DNA from 4 places in the Pseudomonas sp. LBUM1643 genome. Region 2 is predicted to be linked to each of the others. Evidence: predicted binding sites of a transcription regulator. Region 2 holds the regulator's gene; each other region holds the start of a gene.
What was found. The regulator sigma-54, encoded in region 2, starts transcription at its own class of promoters, with help from an activator protein. The targets are predictions, from matches to a motif close to ANTGGCATNNANNTTGCTNT.
Positions count from the first base shown of each region.

Region 1: the regulator sigma-54 is predicted to act here: its motif matches at 1,201-1,220, upstream of flgB (flagellar basal body rod protein FlgB).
Region 3: the regulator sigma-54 is predicted to act here: its motif matches at 1,394-1,413, upstream of glnA (type I glutamate--ammonia ligase).
Region 4: the regulator sigma-54 is predicted to act here: its motif matches at 1,962-1,981, upstream of ACA063_RS24975 (pilin).

Region 1 covers NZ_CP166813.1:4,941,630-4,945,442, reverse strand. Annotated here, with positions in the region: gene ACA063_RS22230 (chemotaxis protein CheV) at 1-112, shown strand, start outside; gene cheR (protein-glutamate O-methyltransferase CheR) at 159-986, shown strand; gene flgB (flagellar basal body rod protein FlgB) at 1,263-1,670, shown strand; gene flgC (flagellar basal body rod protein FlgC) at 1,674-2,117, shown strand; gene flgD (flagellar hook assembly protein FlgD) at 2,133-2,858, shown strand; gene flgE (flagellar hook protein FlgE) at 2,890-3,813, shown strand, end outside.
Region 2 covers NZ_CP166813.1:934,630-938,442, reverse strand. Annotated here, with positions in the region: gene lptC (LPS export ABC transporter periplasmic protein LptC) at 1-197, shown strand, start outside; gene lptA (lipopolysaccharide transport periplasmic protein LptA) at 184-732, shown strand; gene lptB (LPS export ABC transporter ATP-binding protein) at 732-1,457, shown strand; gene ACA063_RS04050 (RNA polymerase factor sigma-54) at 1,640-3,133, shown strand; gene hpf (ribosome hibernation-promoting factor, HPF/YfiA family) at 3,207-3,515, shown strand; gene ptsN (PTS IIA-like nitrogen regulatory protein PtsN) at 3,528-3,813, shown strand, end outside.
Region 3 covers NZ_CP166813.1:341,235-345,047, reverse strand. Annotated here, with positions in the region: gene thiI (tRNA uracil 4-sulfurtransferase ThiI) at 1-1,179, opposite strand, end outside; gene glnA (type I glutamate--ammonia ligase) at 1,511-2,917, shown strand; gene ACA063_RS01520 (DUF4124 domain-containing protein) at 3,162-3,671, shown strand; gene ACA063_RS01515 (DUF4124 domain-containing protein) at 3,668-3,813, shown strand, end outside.
Region 4 covers NZ_CP166813.1:5,534,555-5,538,367, forward strand. Annotated here, with positions in the region: gene ACA063_RS24960 (DUF748 domain-containing protein) at 1-273, shown strand, start outside; gene ACA063_RS24965 (DUF2845 domain-containing protein) at 273-569, shown strand; gene ACA063_RS24970 (BON domain-containing protein) at 825-1,187, opposite strand; gene ACA063_RS24975 (pilin) at 1,505-1,915, opposite strand; gene pilB (type IV-A pilus assembly ATPase PilB) at 2,141-3,813, shown strand, end outside.

The sequences.
Region 1 (3,813 bases), 2.5 Mb from region 2:
CAATCAGGCGATGGTCAAGAAAGTCGGTGCCGATGACTTCCTTGCCAAATTCCGCCCTGATGACCTGGCATCCCGGGTAGTCGACCGGATCAAAGCAGCAGATATCAGCTAGGGGCCTTTTGTCCCTGGCGGTCAACACGAGTTAAGAGGCGGCATCATTGTCTACGGGTAATTTGGATTTCGAACAGTTCCGGGTATTCCTGGAAAAAGCCTGTGGCATTTTGCTCGGTGAAAACAAGCAGTACCTGGTATCGAGCCGTCTCAACAAACTGATGGAGCAGCAAGGCATCAAGTCCCTGGGTGAGCTGGTCCAGCGCATCCAGACCCAGCCGCGCAGTGGTTTGCGCGAGATGGTGGTGGATGCCATGACGACCAACGAAACCCTGTGGTTTCGTGACACCTATCCGTTTGAAGTCTTGAAGAACAAGGTACTGCCTGAAGCGATCAAGGCGGCGCCCGGCCAGCGTCTGCGGATCTGGTCGGCCGCGTGCTCGTCGGGTCAGGAACCCTATTCGCTGTCGATGTCGATCGACGAATTCGAGCGGGTCAATCTGGGGCAACTGAAGATGGGTGTGCAGATCGTTGCCACTGATCTTTCCGGCACCATGCTGACCAACTGCAAGACTGGCGAGTACGACAGCCTGGCAATCGGTCGTGGTCTTTCGCCCGAGCGCCTGCAGCGTTATTTCGATCCCAAGGGACCGGGACGCTGGGCCATCAAGGCGCCGATCAAGAGTCGGGTGGAGTTTCGCTCGTTCAATCTGCTGGACAGTTACGCGGCGCTTGGCAAGTTCGACATCGTGTTCTGCCGTAACGTGTTGATCTACTTCTCCGCCGAGGTGAAGAAAGACATCTTGTTGCGTATCCATAGCACGTTGAAACCGGGAGGCTATCTGTTCCTCGGCGCTTCCGAAGCGCTGAATGGTTTGCCGGATCATTACCAGATGGTCCAGTGCAGCCCGGGGATCATTTACCAGGCGAAATGATTCGGGGTTAATTAAAAAAAACGGAAGTCCTCAGGGACTTCCGTTTTTTTATGCCTGATGATTTTTCAAATCCACCTCCCACCGGGTCCGCTGTTGTCATTGCGAATGCATCTAAGCGGCAGAAAAGCGGCAGGCGGCGGAAGTCGATTGCCGCTTTTCTGTCATTGCCACCCTTGCCACTGCCCGAAAACCCACTGTTTGCGGGGTTTTTCCAATTGGCACGCGGCTTGCTAAGTTCACCGTACGAAAAATCAGGTCACCCGAAGGTTTCCCGACATGAGCATCAGCTTCGATAAAGCGCTCGGTATTCACCAACAGGCTCTCAACTTCCGCGCACAGCGTGCCGAAGTCCTGGCGAACAACATCGCCAACGCAGACACCCCGAACTACAAGGCTCGGGATCTGGACTTCTCGAAGGTGCTCGCCGAACAGAGCGAGAAAACCAAGAGCGGCGGTTTCGCGCTGAACATGACCAACAGCCGTCATATCGAGGCCCAAGGCTTGGACAGCGGTGACGAGTCACTGCTGTATCGCACGCCGATGCAACCGTCGATTGATCAGAACACCGTGGACGCCCAGCTGGAACAGTCGAACTACGCGGAAAACTCCGTCAACTTCCAGGCCAGCTTCACCTTGCTCAACAGTAAATTCAAAGGGCTGATTTCAGCCCTGCGCGGAGAATAATTCATGTCCCTGTCCAGTGTTTTCAACATTGCCGGTAGCGGCATGAGTGCCCAGACCACTCGCCTGAACACCGTCGCCAGTAACATCGCCAACGCCGAGACCGTCTCGTCGAGCATCGATCAAACCTACCGCGCGCGTCATCCGGTGTTTGCCACCATGTTCCAGGGTGGTCAGAGCGGCGGCAGCGATTCGCTGTTCCAGAATCAGGACGCGGCGGGTCAGGGTGTGCAAGTGCTGGGTGTGGTCGAAGACCAGAGCAACCTGGAGGCTCGCTACGAGCCGAACCATCCGGCTGCTGATGCCAAGGGCTATGTCTACTATCCGAACGTCAACGTCGTGGAGGAAATGGCCGACATGATTTCCGCGAGCCGGTCCTTTCAGACCAACGCCGAAATGATGAACACGGCCAAAACCATGATGCAGAAGGTCCTGACTCTCGGTCAGTGATAAGGGGCGACTCAGATGAGTGTTACCGATACGACAAGCGGCTTGAGCCTCAACGACATCCTGGCCAACTCCTCGATCAAGAACACCTCCACCACCAGTGATGGCCTGGCGTCGGCAACCAATAGCGCTGCCGGCAAAAAAGCCCTGGGCAAAGACGCGTTCCTGCAGTTGCTGGTGACCCAGCTGAAAAACCAGAACCCGCTCGAACCGCAGGACAACGGCGAGTTCGTCGCCCAGTTGGCGCAGTTCAGCAGCCTGGAAGGCATCACCACACTCAACGATACGGTGAGTGGCATTGCCGGCAACTACAACTCGTCGCAGGCCTTGCAGGCCTCGTCGCTGGTGGGGCGTTCCGTAATCGCGCCTAGCGATAAAGCGGTTGTCGATACCTCCAAGAGCATGACCGGCACCGTGGCCATTCCAGGCTCGGTCCCTGCGGTCGCGCTGAAGATTTCCGACAAGGACGGCAAGGTCGTCCGCACCATCGACATGGGCAGCCAGACTGCCGGCAATGCCAGCTTTATCTGGGACGGAAAAGACAGCGCGGGTAATACGGTCGAGTCGGGTACTTACACCTTCGCGGCGACGGCCACCATCGACAGCCAGGCTGTATCGCTGGTCACTAACCTGCCAGCGACGGTCAACAGCGTGACCATCAGCCAGACGGGCGGTGAGTTGATGCTCAACCTCGCCGGGCTGGGCAGCATCGCCCTGTCCAAAGTACAAACCATTGGTATGTAAAGCCGACTAACCCGGCATAAAGGAGTGAAACATGTCTTTCAATATCGGCCTTAGCGGTCTCTTTGCAGCCAACAAACAACTGGACGTGACTGGCAACAACATCGCCAACGTCGCAACCACCGGTTTCAAATCGTCCCGTGCAGAATTCGAAGACGTCTACTCGGCGTCCAAACTGGGTACCGGAAGCAAGGTCGTCGGCAGCGGTGTGCGCCTGGCCAACGTTTCCCAGCAGTTCACCCAGGGCGATATCAGCAACACCGGTAACGTACTGGACATGGGCATCAACGGTTCCGGTTTCTTCGTGCTGAATAACAGCGGTTCGCTGTCCTACACCCGCGCCGGTACGTTCAAGGTCGACAAAGACGGGTATGTCACCAACACCGACGGCACTTCGCGCCTGCAAGGCTACGGTGTGGATGCCAACGGCAAAATCCAGAACGGTATGTTGACCGACCTGCGCATCGACACGTCAAACCTGGCTCCGAAGTCGAGCAGTGCGGTGTCGTCGACGATTAACCTGAACTCCACGGACAAGGTCATCGACCAGACCGTGGCCACCAACAAATTCGATCCAACCAAGTCCGAGACCTATAGCAAGCAATTCAACACGCCGATTTACGACAGCCAGGGCAACCAGCACGAGATGAATCAGTACATGGTGAAAACCAGTGCTAACACGTGGGATACCTACACGCTGATCGATGGACGCAATATGGACGGCAGCCTGCCGACCAACCTGGTTCCTTCGACCATGACATTTGACTCGGCTGGCAAATTAACTCAAATCAGCACGCCAGTGACTCCGCCGACGACTCCGCCGACTTCGACCATCAGCAATGAGCTGAAGGTGACCAACTGGGTTCCAGGTACCGTGACCGACGGCGTGTGGAAGGCCAACGGCGCCAGCTCCAACCCGGATGGTGTGACCATCGCCATGGGCAACACCACGCAATAC
Region 2 (3,813 bases):
ACGAGAAGAATCGCGACACCTTGATCACCAGTACTCGCATGACGGTGTTCCCGCAGGAGCAATATGCGCAGACCGAGCAACCCGTTAGAATCGACGGCGCCGGTGGCGTCTCGACTGGCACGGGAATGAAAGCGTATTTGAAAGAAAGCAGGATACACCTGCTATCGAACGTAAGAGGACAGTATGAGGCTCGTTAAAACCCTCCCTATTTTGCTCAGTCTGGGCGCAGCACTGGGAAGCGTGAGCGCCTGGGCTCTGCCGAACGATCAACAACAGCCAATCCGCATTCAGGCCGACGATGCCCAACTGGACGACAAGAACGGTGTTGCCACTTACACCGGCGACGTGATCATCACCCAAGGGTCGATGAAGGTTACCGGTAATAAGGTAACCATGACCCGCGCGCCGAATGGCGACATCGACGTGGTGACCTCGGTCGGCAACCTGGCTTACTTCGAGCAACTGCAAACCGCCGGCGACGCCAAGCCCGTCCAGGGCTGGGGTGTGACCATCCAGTACCACGCCACGCAAAACCGCGTTGTACTGATCGACAAGGCCAAGGTCATCGACAAGGACAACAACGTCACTCAAGGCGAGAAAATCGTCTATGACACCGAGAAGAAGCTGGCGAGCGCTGGTCGCGCTACAGGTAGCAAGGTGACCGAGTCGCGTCCACGCATTGATATGGTGATTCAACCTAAAAAGAAAACCGACGAGCAGAAGGCCCAGTAATGGCAACTCTGAAAGCTCAGCATCTGGCCAAAGCCTACAAGAGCCGCCAGGTTGTGCGTGATGTCAGCCTGTCCATCGACAGCGGTCAGATCGTCGGTTTGCTCGGGCCCAACGGCGCCGGCAAGACCACCTGTTTTTATATGATTGTCGGCCTCGTGCAGGCCGATCAGGGCCGTGTACTGATCGATGACCTCGACGTCAGCCATCAGCCAATGCACGGCCGAGCCAAGGCCGGTATCGGCTATCTTCCGCAAGAGGCGTCGATCTTCCGCAAACTGTCGGTGGCCGATAACATCATGGCGATCCTCGAGACCCGCAAGGAACTCGACAAGGCGGGCCGCCGGAAGGAGCTAGAAAGCCTGCTTCAGGAATTCCACATCAGCCACATCCGCGACAACCTCGGCATGAGCCTGTCCGGTGGTGAACGTCGCCGCGTGGAGATTGCACGCGCGCTGGCTACCAATCCGAAATTCATCCTCCTCGACGAACCGTTCGCCGGCGTGGACCCGATTTCGGTGGGCGACATCAAGCAAATCATTTATCACCTCAAGGCCAAGGGCATCGGCGTCCTGATCACTGACCACAACGTCCGTGAAACCCTGGATATTTGCGAGACGGCGTACATCGTCAACGATGGTCAACTGATCGCCGAAGGCGACTCTGCCACGATCCTGGCCAACGACCTGGTCAAGGAAGTGTACCTGGGCCACGAGTTTCGCCTGTAAGCGCGCAAGTGCCTGGTCATTCGTCCGAGCGCTCGTACCGATAAAAAATCAACGTTTTTTATTGTTACTGCGCTCTAGGCAAACGCTGCGGTTTCGGGCATATAATTTGCTTATGTTTGGCGCCTCGGCGCCCTGTAGTGGATGGCGCAAGCGCGCCGGCGAATAAGGTTTAAGCCCCTGCCATGAAACCATCGCTAGTCTTGAGAATGGGCCAGCAGCTGACGATGACACCTCAGCTGCAACAGGCCATCCGCCTTCTCCAATTGTCGACCCTGGACCTGCAACAGGAAATCCAGGAGGCTCTGGAGTCCAATCCGATGCTCGAACGCCAGGAAGAAGGCGACGACTTCGACAACGCCGATCCTTTGGCCGACAAAGCCGAACAGCAACCTAACGCCGATGTTTCGGAACCCTCCTACCAGGAAACCGCCCCTACGGTGGATAACCTCGAGGAAGGAGACTGGAACGAGCGTATTCCCAACGAGTTGCCTGTTGATACCGCGTGGGAAGACGTCTACCAGACCAGCGCCAGCAGCTTGCCGAGCAACGATGACGACGAGTGGGACTTCACCACCCGTACATCCGCCGGCGAAAGCCTGCAAAGCCACCTGTTGTGGCAGCTGAACCTGGCACCGATGTCCGACACCGATCGCCTGATCGCCGTGACCCTGATCGATTGCATCAATAATCAGGGCTATCTCGACGAAACCCTCGAGGAAATTCTCGAAGCCTTCGACCCGGAACTGGACATCGAGCTCGATGAAATCGAAGCCGTCCTGCACCGCATCCAGCAATTCGAACCCGCCGGCATCGCCGCCCGTAACCTGGGTGAATGCCTGCTGTTGCAACTGCGCCAGTTGCCCGCCAAAACCCCTTGGCTCGCCGAAGCCAAGCGTCTGGTCACCGATTACATCGACCTGCTGGGCAGCCGTGATTACAGCCAGCTGATGCGCCGTATGAAGCTCAAGGAAGACGAACTGCGCCAGGTGATCGAACTGGTTCAGAGCCTTAACCCACGCCCGGGCTCGCAAATCGAATCCAGTGAAGCCGAATACGTCGTTCCTGATGTAATCGTGCGCAAGGACAACGAACGCTGGCTGGTCGAGCTTAATCAGGAATCGGTGCCTCGACTGCGGGTGAACGCCCAATACGCCGGTTTTGTTCGCCGCGCCGATACCAGCGCAGACAACACCTTCATGCGCAATCAGTTGCAGGAGGCTCGCTGGTTCATCAAGAGCCTGCAAAGCCGCAATGAAACGCTGATGAAAGTAGCCACCCAGATCGTCGAGCATCAGCGCGGTTTTCTGGAGTATGGCGACGAAGCCATGAAACCGCTGGTGCTGCATGACATCGCTGAGGCGGTGGGCATGCATGAGTCGACGATTTCACGGGTAACCACGCAAAAATTCATGCATACCCCCCGGGGCATTTATGAACTGAAATATTTTTTCTCCAGCCACGTCAGCACTTCCGAAGGCGGCGAATGCTCTTCCACGGCGATCCGCGCGATCATCAAAAAACTGGTTGCTGCGGAAAACCAGAAAAAGCCGTTGAGTGACAGCAAGATCGCTGGTTTACTGGAGGCACAAGGCATTCAGGTGGCTCGCCGCACCGTCGCCAAGTACCGCGAATCCCTCGGGATCGCGCCTTCGAGCGAACGTAAGCGGTTGATGTAAGCCACGCCACAGCGTTCCAGTGGTAGATCATCTGATCTACCGCTTTATGCACTGGCAACGAAGGAGAAGCTGTATGCAAGTCAACATCAGTGGACACCAACTGGAAGTGACCGAACCCCTGCGCACCTATATCGGCGAAAAACTCGACCGGTTAGAGAGGCATTTCGACAAGATTACCAACGTGCAAGTCACGATGAACGTCGAAAAGCTGCAGCAGAAAATCGAAGCCACGCTGCATATCCCCGGCGGAGAAGTGGTCGCCAACGCTGAGCATACGGACATGTATGCCGCCATCGACCTGCTGACCGACAAGCTGGATCGCCAACTCAAAAAGCATAAGGAAAAGACCCAGAGCCTCCTCCAGGGCGCAACCGGTCGTTAACACTCCCAACCCATGATCCGACTTGAAAACATTCTGACCCCCGGCCGTTCCCTCGTGAACGTGCCGGGCGGCAGCAAAAAGAAAGCCCTCGAGCAAATTGCCAACCTAATCCACCGCGAAGTGCCGGATCTGGCCATGCAGGATGTCTTCGAGAGCCTGGTCGCCCGTGAAAAACTTGGTTCTACCGGTTTTGGCAACGGCATCGCGATTCCCCACTGCCGCCTCAAAGGCTGCGAAAGTCCAATCAGTGCATTGATGCACCTGGACGCCCCCATCGATTTCGACGCCATCGACGGCG
Region 3 (3,813 bases), 590 kb from region 2:
CAATTCGTCGATGACGCGATCGATCGGTACCAGTTTGGCGTTCTCGAGCGCACGCTCAAGAACCGCCATGTCGAATTCTTTCTCTTCATGCTCCACGCGCGGACGCTTGGCGTGGGTCTTGGGGTTCACCGAGATGACCCCGCAGTATTCCGGCATGTGCTTGGCGAAATCGGCGGTACCGATTTCGTTGGCCAGATCAATGATGTCCTGCTTGTGACTGGCGATCAGCGGACGCAAGACCAGCTTGTCGGTCACGCAGTCGATCACGGACAGGTTCGGCAGTGTCTGGCTCGACACCTGGGAAATCGCTTCGCCGGTAACCAGCGCCTCGATCTCCAGCCGATCAGCGATTCGGGATGCAGCGCGCAACATCATACGCTTCAAAACCACACCCATATGACTGTTATCGACTTTCCCGAGAATTTCTCCCAGTACTTCCTCGAACGGCACACTGACAAATAACACGCGTTGGGAGCTTCCGTACTTCTTCCAGATGAAGTGCGCGACTTCCATCACGCCCAGCTCATGGGCCCTTCCGCCCAGATTGAAGAAGCAGAAATGGCTCATCAGCCCACGGCGCATGATCTGGTACGCGGCCACGGTGGAGTCGAAGCCGCCCGACATCAGCACAAGCGTCTGTTCCAGGGCACCCAGCGGATAACCGCCGATGCTGTTGTGCTGGTTGTGGATCACGAACAACCGTTTGTCGCGAATTTCGATGCGAACTTCGATTTCCGGCTCTTTCAGCGAGATTCCGGCGGCGCCGCACTGACGACGCAGTTGGCTGCCGACATATTTCTCGACGTCCATCGAGCTGAATTCATGCTTGCCGGCACGCTTGCAGCGCACCGAAAAAATCTTCCCTGCCAGCGCGTCACCGAAGTGCTGTTTGCACTTGGCAACGATGTCGTCGAAGTCGCCCAAAGGGTACTCATCGACCTGCAGGAAATGTGCGATACCCGGCATGCAGCTCAGGCGCTCGGTCATCTCCTTCAGTACTTTGGGCTCGGCTACGCGGGTTTCAAGCTCGAGATTGTCCCACACACCGTTCACCACCACGGCCGGGTCCAGGTCGCGGAGCACGGTGCGGATGTTTTTGGCCAATTGGCGGATGAAACGCATCCGTACCGGGCGGCTCTTGATGGTGATCTCGGGGAAGACTTTTACGATTAGTTTCATGAAAACAGCGCGCGCTGGGCCAGCCGAAAAAGGGGGGCGCGGATTATAGCGGAAATTGCTCAAGGTTTAACCAGTTAATGTGCAGAAGGTTTTGCGCGCACCAAAACAGGTCATTTACTGAAAACAGCGCCACATTACAGGGCGATATTTTCCAGTAAACGTCTTATCAAGCCTTTATAAGCGTGAATTTGGGGCAAAAAACCCACGGTGGGGCACTGGCATGCAATTTGCTCCCTTGTGAGGCAGGTTGCCTTGGCAGAGTATTCGCGCCGGCATCACCCACATTCTAAGGGCATCCACTACTTAAGCCCGAAGCCACCCGGAGGACACTATGTCGAAGTCGGTTCAACTCATCAAAGATCATGACGTCAAGTGGATTGATCTGCGCTTCACGGACACCAAAGGCACTCAGCACCACGTGACCATGCCGGCTCGCGACGCGCTGGATGACGCTTTCTTCGAAGAAGGCAAAATGTTCGACGGTTCCTCCATCGCTGGCTGGAAAGGCATCGAAGCTTCCGACATGATCCTGCTGCCAGACGACAGCACTGCCGTTCTCGATCCGTTCACCGAAGACCCAACGCTGATCATCGTGTGCGACGTCATCGAGCCGTCGACCATGCAGGGCTACGACCGTGACCCACGTGCGATCGCCAAGCGTGCCGAGGAATACCTGAAGTCGACCGGTATCGGCGATACCGTTTTCGTTGGTCCGGAGCCAGAGTTCTTCATCTTTGACCAAGTGAAATTCAAGTCGGACATCTCCGGCTCGATGTTCAAAATCATCTCCGAGCAAGGTTCGTGGATGTCTGACCAGGACGTCGAAGGCGGCAACCATGGCCACCGTCCAGGCATCAAAGGCGGCTACTTCCCGGTTCCACCGTTTGACCACGACCATGAAATCCGTACCTCCATGTGCAACGCCATGGAAGAAATGGGCCTGGTCATCGAAGTTCACCACCACGAAGTGGCAACTGCTGGCCAGAACGAAATCGGCGTGAAGTTCAACACCCTGGTCGCCAAGGCTGACGAAGTTCAGACCCTGAAGTACTGCGTACACAACGTGGCTGTTGCTTACGGCCGTACTGCTACCTTCATGCCTAAGCCTCTGTACGGCGATAACGGTTCGGGTATGCACGTTCACCTGTCCATCGCTAAAGAAGGCAAGAACACCTTCGCTGGCGAAGGCTATGCCGGCCTGTCCGACACCGCACTGTTCTTCATCGGCGGTATCATCAAGCACGGTAAGGCACTGAACGGCTTCACCAACCCGTCGACCAACTCCTACAAGCGTCTGGTCCCAGGTTTCGAAGCGCCAGTGATGCTGGCCTACTCGGCTCGCAACCGTTCCGCTTCGATCCGTATTCCTTACGTGTCCAGCCCTCGCGCTCGCCGTATCGAAGCTCGCTTCCCGGATCCGGCAGCCAACCCGTACCTGGCCTTCGCTGCCCTGGTAATGGCTGGTCTGGACGGTATCCAGAACAAGATCCACCCTGGCGATGCAGCTGACAAAAACCTGTACGACCTGCCGCCTGAAGAGGCGAAAGAGATCCCACAAGTTTGCGGCAGCCTGAAAGAAGCCCTGGAAGAGCTGGACAAAGGTCGTGCGTTCCTGACCAAAGGCGGCGTTTTCAGCGACGACTTCATCGACGCTTACATCGCTCTGAAAAGCGAAGAAGAAATCAAGGTCCGTACCTTCGTACACCCACTGGAATACGAGCTGTACTACAGCTGCTGATCCGGTAGCGCCTGCGCAAGCGGCGTGAAAAAGAAAGGCCTCCTTCGGGAGGCCTTTTTTGTGGGCAAAGTCAAAAGATCGCAGCCTTCGGCAGCTCCTACTTTGGAACGCGTACAACCTGTAGGAGCTGCCGAAGGCTGCGATCTTTTGATCTCGCCTTTAAGCATCCGAATGTTAACAACTTGGGCCAACCGCCAGCCCTGACCTATGCTGCACCCCAACGCTTTCGTTTCTGGTCGATTTTATGGGTCGTGGTTTTCTATTGATGTTGCTGCTGATCGCCCTGCCCGCCGCAGCGCAGATCTATAAGTACACCGACGCCGCCGGCAATACCGCGTACAGCAATCAGCCGCCCGATGGCGTGCAGGCGCAGCCCGTCGAGTTGCCACCCCTGAACAGCGTCGAGCGACAGGCCCCACCTGCGCCAGCCGCCGAAGCCAACAACCGTCAGCAGCCACTGAGCGCCTATGAGGTGCTTGAGCTGACCAACTTGCCCACCACCGAAGCCCTGCGCGCCAACAACGGCACGTTCACCGTCAATGTGCAGATCAAACCTCGCCTGCAAGGAGCTCATCTGTTCAGGCTATTGCTGGATGATCAACCTTACGGCCAGCCGAGCAACGTACCGATCCTGCAACTGGTCAACATCGACCGCGGCGAACACAGCTTCGCCGTTCAGGTTATCGATGGAGAAAACATCATTCAGCAAAGCCCGACCATCACCTTCACAGTGCAACGGGTCCATAAACCGTGAGGGCGTGGCTGCTGCTGGCCTGCCTGATCGCGCTACCCGTGGCAGCCGAGGTCTTCACCTATACCGACGCCCAAGGCAATCGGGTCTTCACCGATCAACCCGTCACGGGTAACGCCAAACGTGTGCCGATGGCGCCGAGCAA
Region 4 (3,813 bases), 1.9 Mb from region 2:
CGCACACGCCTGAAGACCCAACCGCCTGCCGAGTGGAAAGACCTGGGCAAGGAAGAACGCACCGCGAAAATGCGCGAAGGTTTGATCAAGTTCTGGAGTTCCAGTGACGTGCTGTTACGTCAGCTGGGTCAGGACCGCGCCAGCGCCATCAAGGACTATCTGGTCGACAAGGGGCAATTGGCCGATGACCGCGTTTACTTCATCGACGCCAACCTTGGCGAAGCTGAAAGCGACGGCCGGGTCATTACGCCCCTGCACCTGGATGCCGAGTGATGATTCGCAGAGTGTTTTTCAGCCTGGCGCTGACATTGATCGCGGGGAATGTCTGGGCGGCCGACACGCTACGCTGCGGCAGTCAATTGATCAGCGTCGGGGATCGTTCCAGCGAGGTCTTGCAGAAGTGCGGGGAGCCCGTCGCACGCGACCCGCTGGGCTATAAGCGCAGCGCTAACCGACGGGAAGAATTCCAGGTCGAAGAGTGGACTTACGGGCCGAATGGCGGGATGTACCAGTACTTGCGGTTCGAGGGTAATCGCCTGGTGCAGATCACCAGCAAGCGCGGTAGTTGAACGTCAAAAGATCGCAGCCCCGTTTCACTCGACAGCGCCTACACACCGACAAGGGATGTGCGCTTCCTGTAGGAGCTGTCGAGTGAAACGAGGCTGCGATCTTTTAATTCCACAATAGAACAGGCCCCGACACGAATGCCGGGGCCTGTAATGGCCACATCCTTGTGGCCTTCGCATGAACTCCAAAGCTGCGACAGACGTATAGCTCGGCCCGTCTATCGCGCCTTCTCCCGGTTCAGGCGAGAAGTCGTGCCGTTACTCGGCTTTCAGGCCGTCAGCGGAGACCGCTTTGACGCCTTTGATTTTCTTGGCGATGGCCACTGCGGTGGTTTTCTGAGCGTCAGTCACTGCAACAGTGGACGACAGGGACACAACGCCTTTGTTGGTTTCAACTTTGATGTCGGTACCAGGAATGCCTTTTTCGGTAACCAGGTCTGCTTTGACTTTGGTAGTGATCCAGGTATCGGAAGTAGCTTCTTTGGCTTCGGTCACTTCACCAGCGGCCAGCACCATTGGTGACTGGGTAGCCTGGGTAGTTTGTGCAAATGCGGAACCGGCCATGGTCAGGGTCAGGGTCAGCGCGGTAGCAGCAGCGGCAGTGATAGCGAACTTCTTCATACGAGTAACTCCTGTTTTTCTGGAAAGTCTGCTGCGTGTCTTGTCAGCAGGGTTACTGGGTATATTGCGAACGCTGTGCCAACTTTGAAACACAGAATAATTACTTATAAATCAACAGGTTAAAAAATCACCTGATTTTCGAAATCATGCAATTTGCATGAGTTGGAAATAATGGACATGCAAGTTGCGGGTTTTGGCGTGGGCCTAAGGCCATGAATTGTCGGGGGTTTTCTCAAATTTCCCGATTGCGCCGTATCAGAATCAAAAAAAAGCCCTGTATCGCGAAATACAGGGCTCTTGATGATGCTGAAACTGGATCAGCCAGCAGCAGGCGTGCAACCTTTCGGCGCGTAGTCTGCGATAACACTGGTGGCGCATGACCAGCCTTTGGCGGCATCGCGAGTCAACGTCACAGTTGCGCCGGTAATAACGGAAGGTGCGCCTTTGATTGTGCAAACGATGCCTGAAGCAGGACTCGTAGCAGCGGTGATGGTGCAGTTTTGCGTATCGCCAGCGGGGTTGAAGGCTGTCGCTGCTGGTGCCGCAGTACCGGAGTTCACCGCATCTTCATAATTGACCTTCAGCGCCGATACTTCGGCCGCGCCAGCCGTCATCTTCGCCCGCGCCTGGTACTTCGAATAGGCCGGGATAGCGAACGTCGCCAGGATCCCGATGATCGCCACAACGATCAACAGCTCGATCAGGGTAAAACCTTTTTGGTTATTCATAGACAAGCTCCATGCATGAGTCGGAATCTCATGATCTGCATTTATCCCAGCACAGCGCATGCCAACAGCCGCAACGCCTGCACGCTGGGGGCAAGCGCAAATTACCCATCTTTAGAGCCCTCGTAATCCGCACTATCTGACACTTTTTGTCACTTCACCACGGCTGGTTTGGCTCCGTCCCTTGACTAGGCTATAAGTCATGAACTGTCTGCGTCCGGTATCCCAATGAATGACATCGCTCTTAGCGGCCTGGCCAAGCAACTGGTCCTGGCCGAGCTGCTGACTGACAAAAGCGCGCAACAGGCGTATCAGCAAGCCCAACGCAACCGCATCTCCCTGGTCAGCTATCTGGTGCAGAACAGGCTGGTGAAGAGCCGGCGAGTCGCCGAGATCGCCTCCGAGCATTTCGGCATGGCGCTGTTCGACCTCAATGCCCTCGACAAGGAAGGCCAGCCCAAAGGACTGGTCAGCGAAAAGCTCGTGCGCCAACACCACGTCTTGCCCCTGTGGCGGCGTGGTAACAAGTTGTTCGTGGGGGTTTCCGACCCGACCAACCATCAAGTCATCAATGACATCCAGTTCAGTACCGGGCTGACCACCGAAGCCATTCTGGTAGAGGATGAAAAGCTAAGCGACGCCATCGAAAAACTCTTCGACACCCACTCCACCGGCCTGGAAGACATGGCCGACGTTGACCTTGATGGCGTGGACATTGATTCAGCCGATGACAGCAAAGCGGACGCCATCGCTGGACAGGATGCCGATGACGCGCCAGTGGTTCGCTTCGTCCACAAGATGCTGCTCGACGCGATAAAAAGTGGCTCCTCGGACCTGCACTTCGAGCCTTACGAAAAAACCTACCGCGTGCGGATGCGCACCGACGGCATGCTGCGCGAAGTTGCCAAGCCACCGATTCAACTGGCGGGCCGCATCGCCGCGCGGTTGAAAGTCATGGCCAGCCTCGACATTTCCGAACGACGCCGCCCCCAGGACGGGCGGATCAAAATGCGCCTGTCCAAAAGCAAATCCATCGACTTCCGGGTCAATACCCTGCCGACCCTATGGGGCGAGAAAGTGGTGATCCGGATCCTCGATCCGTCCAGCGCACAAATGGGCATCGACGCCCTCGGTTACGAACCCGCGCAAAAAGATCTGTACATGGCCGCGCTGAGGCAGCCACAGGGCATGATCCTGGTCACCGGCCCCACGGGTTCCGGCAAGACCGTATCGCTCTACACCGGCCTGAACATTCTCAACACCGTGGACATCAACATCTCCACCGCCGAAGACCCGGTGGAAATCAACATGGAAGGCGTCAACCAGGTCAACGTCAATCCCAAGCAAGGCCTGGATTTTGCCCAGGCGTTGCGCTCCTTTTTGCGGCAGGACCCGGACGTGATCATGGTCGGCGAAATCCGTGACCTCGAAACCGCTGAAATCGCCATCAAGGCGGCCCAGACCGGGCACCTGGTATTGTCGACCCTGCACACCAACAGTGCGGCGGAAACCCTCACCCGCCTGCACAACATGGGTGTTCAGGGCTTTAACATTGCGACGTCCGTCAGCCTGATCATCGCTCAGCGCCTTGCGCGCAAATTGTGCAGTCATTGCAAAAAACCTATCGACATACCCCGCGAAGCATTGCTCAAGGAAGGTTTCCCAGAGGAACGCATCGGCTCGTTCACGATCTTTGAACCGGTCGGATGCGACCTCTGTAACAACGGCTATAAAGGCCGGGTCGGGATTTATGAAGTGGTGAAAAACACGCCGGCGCTTCAACACCTGATCATGGCCGAAGGCAATTCACTGGAAATCGATATTCAGATGCGCAAAGACGGTTTTGATGATCTGCGTACTTCCGGTCTGCAAAAGGCCATGCAAGGCATCACCAGCCTTGA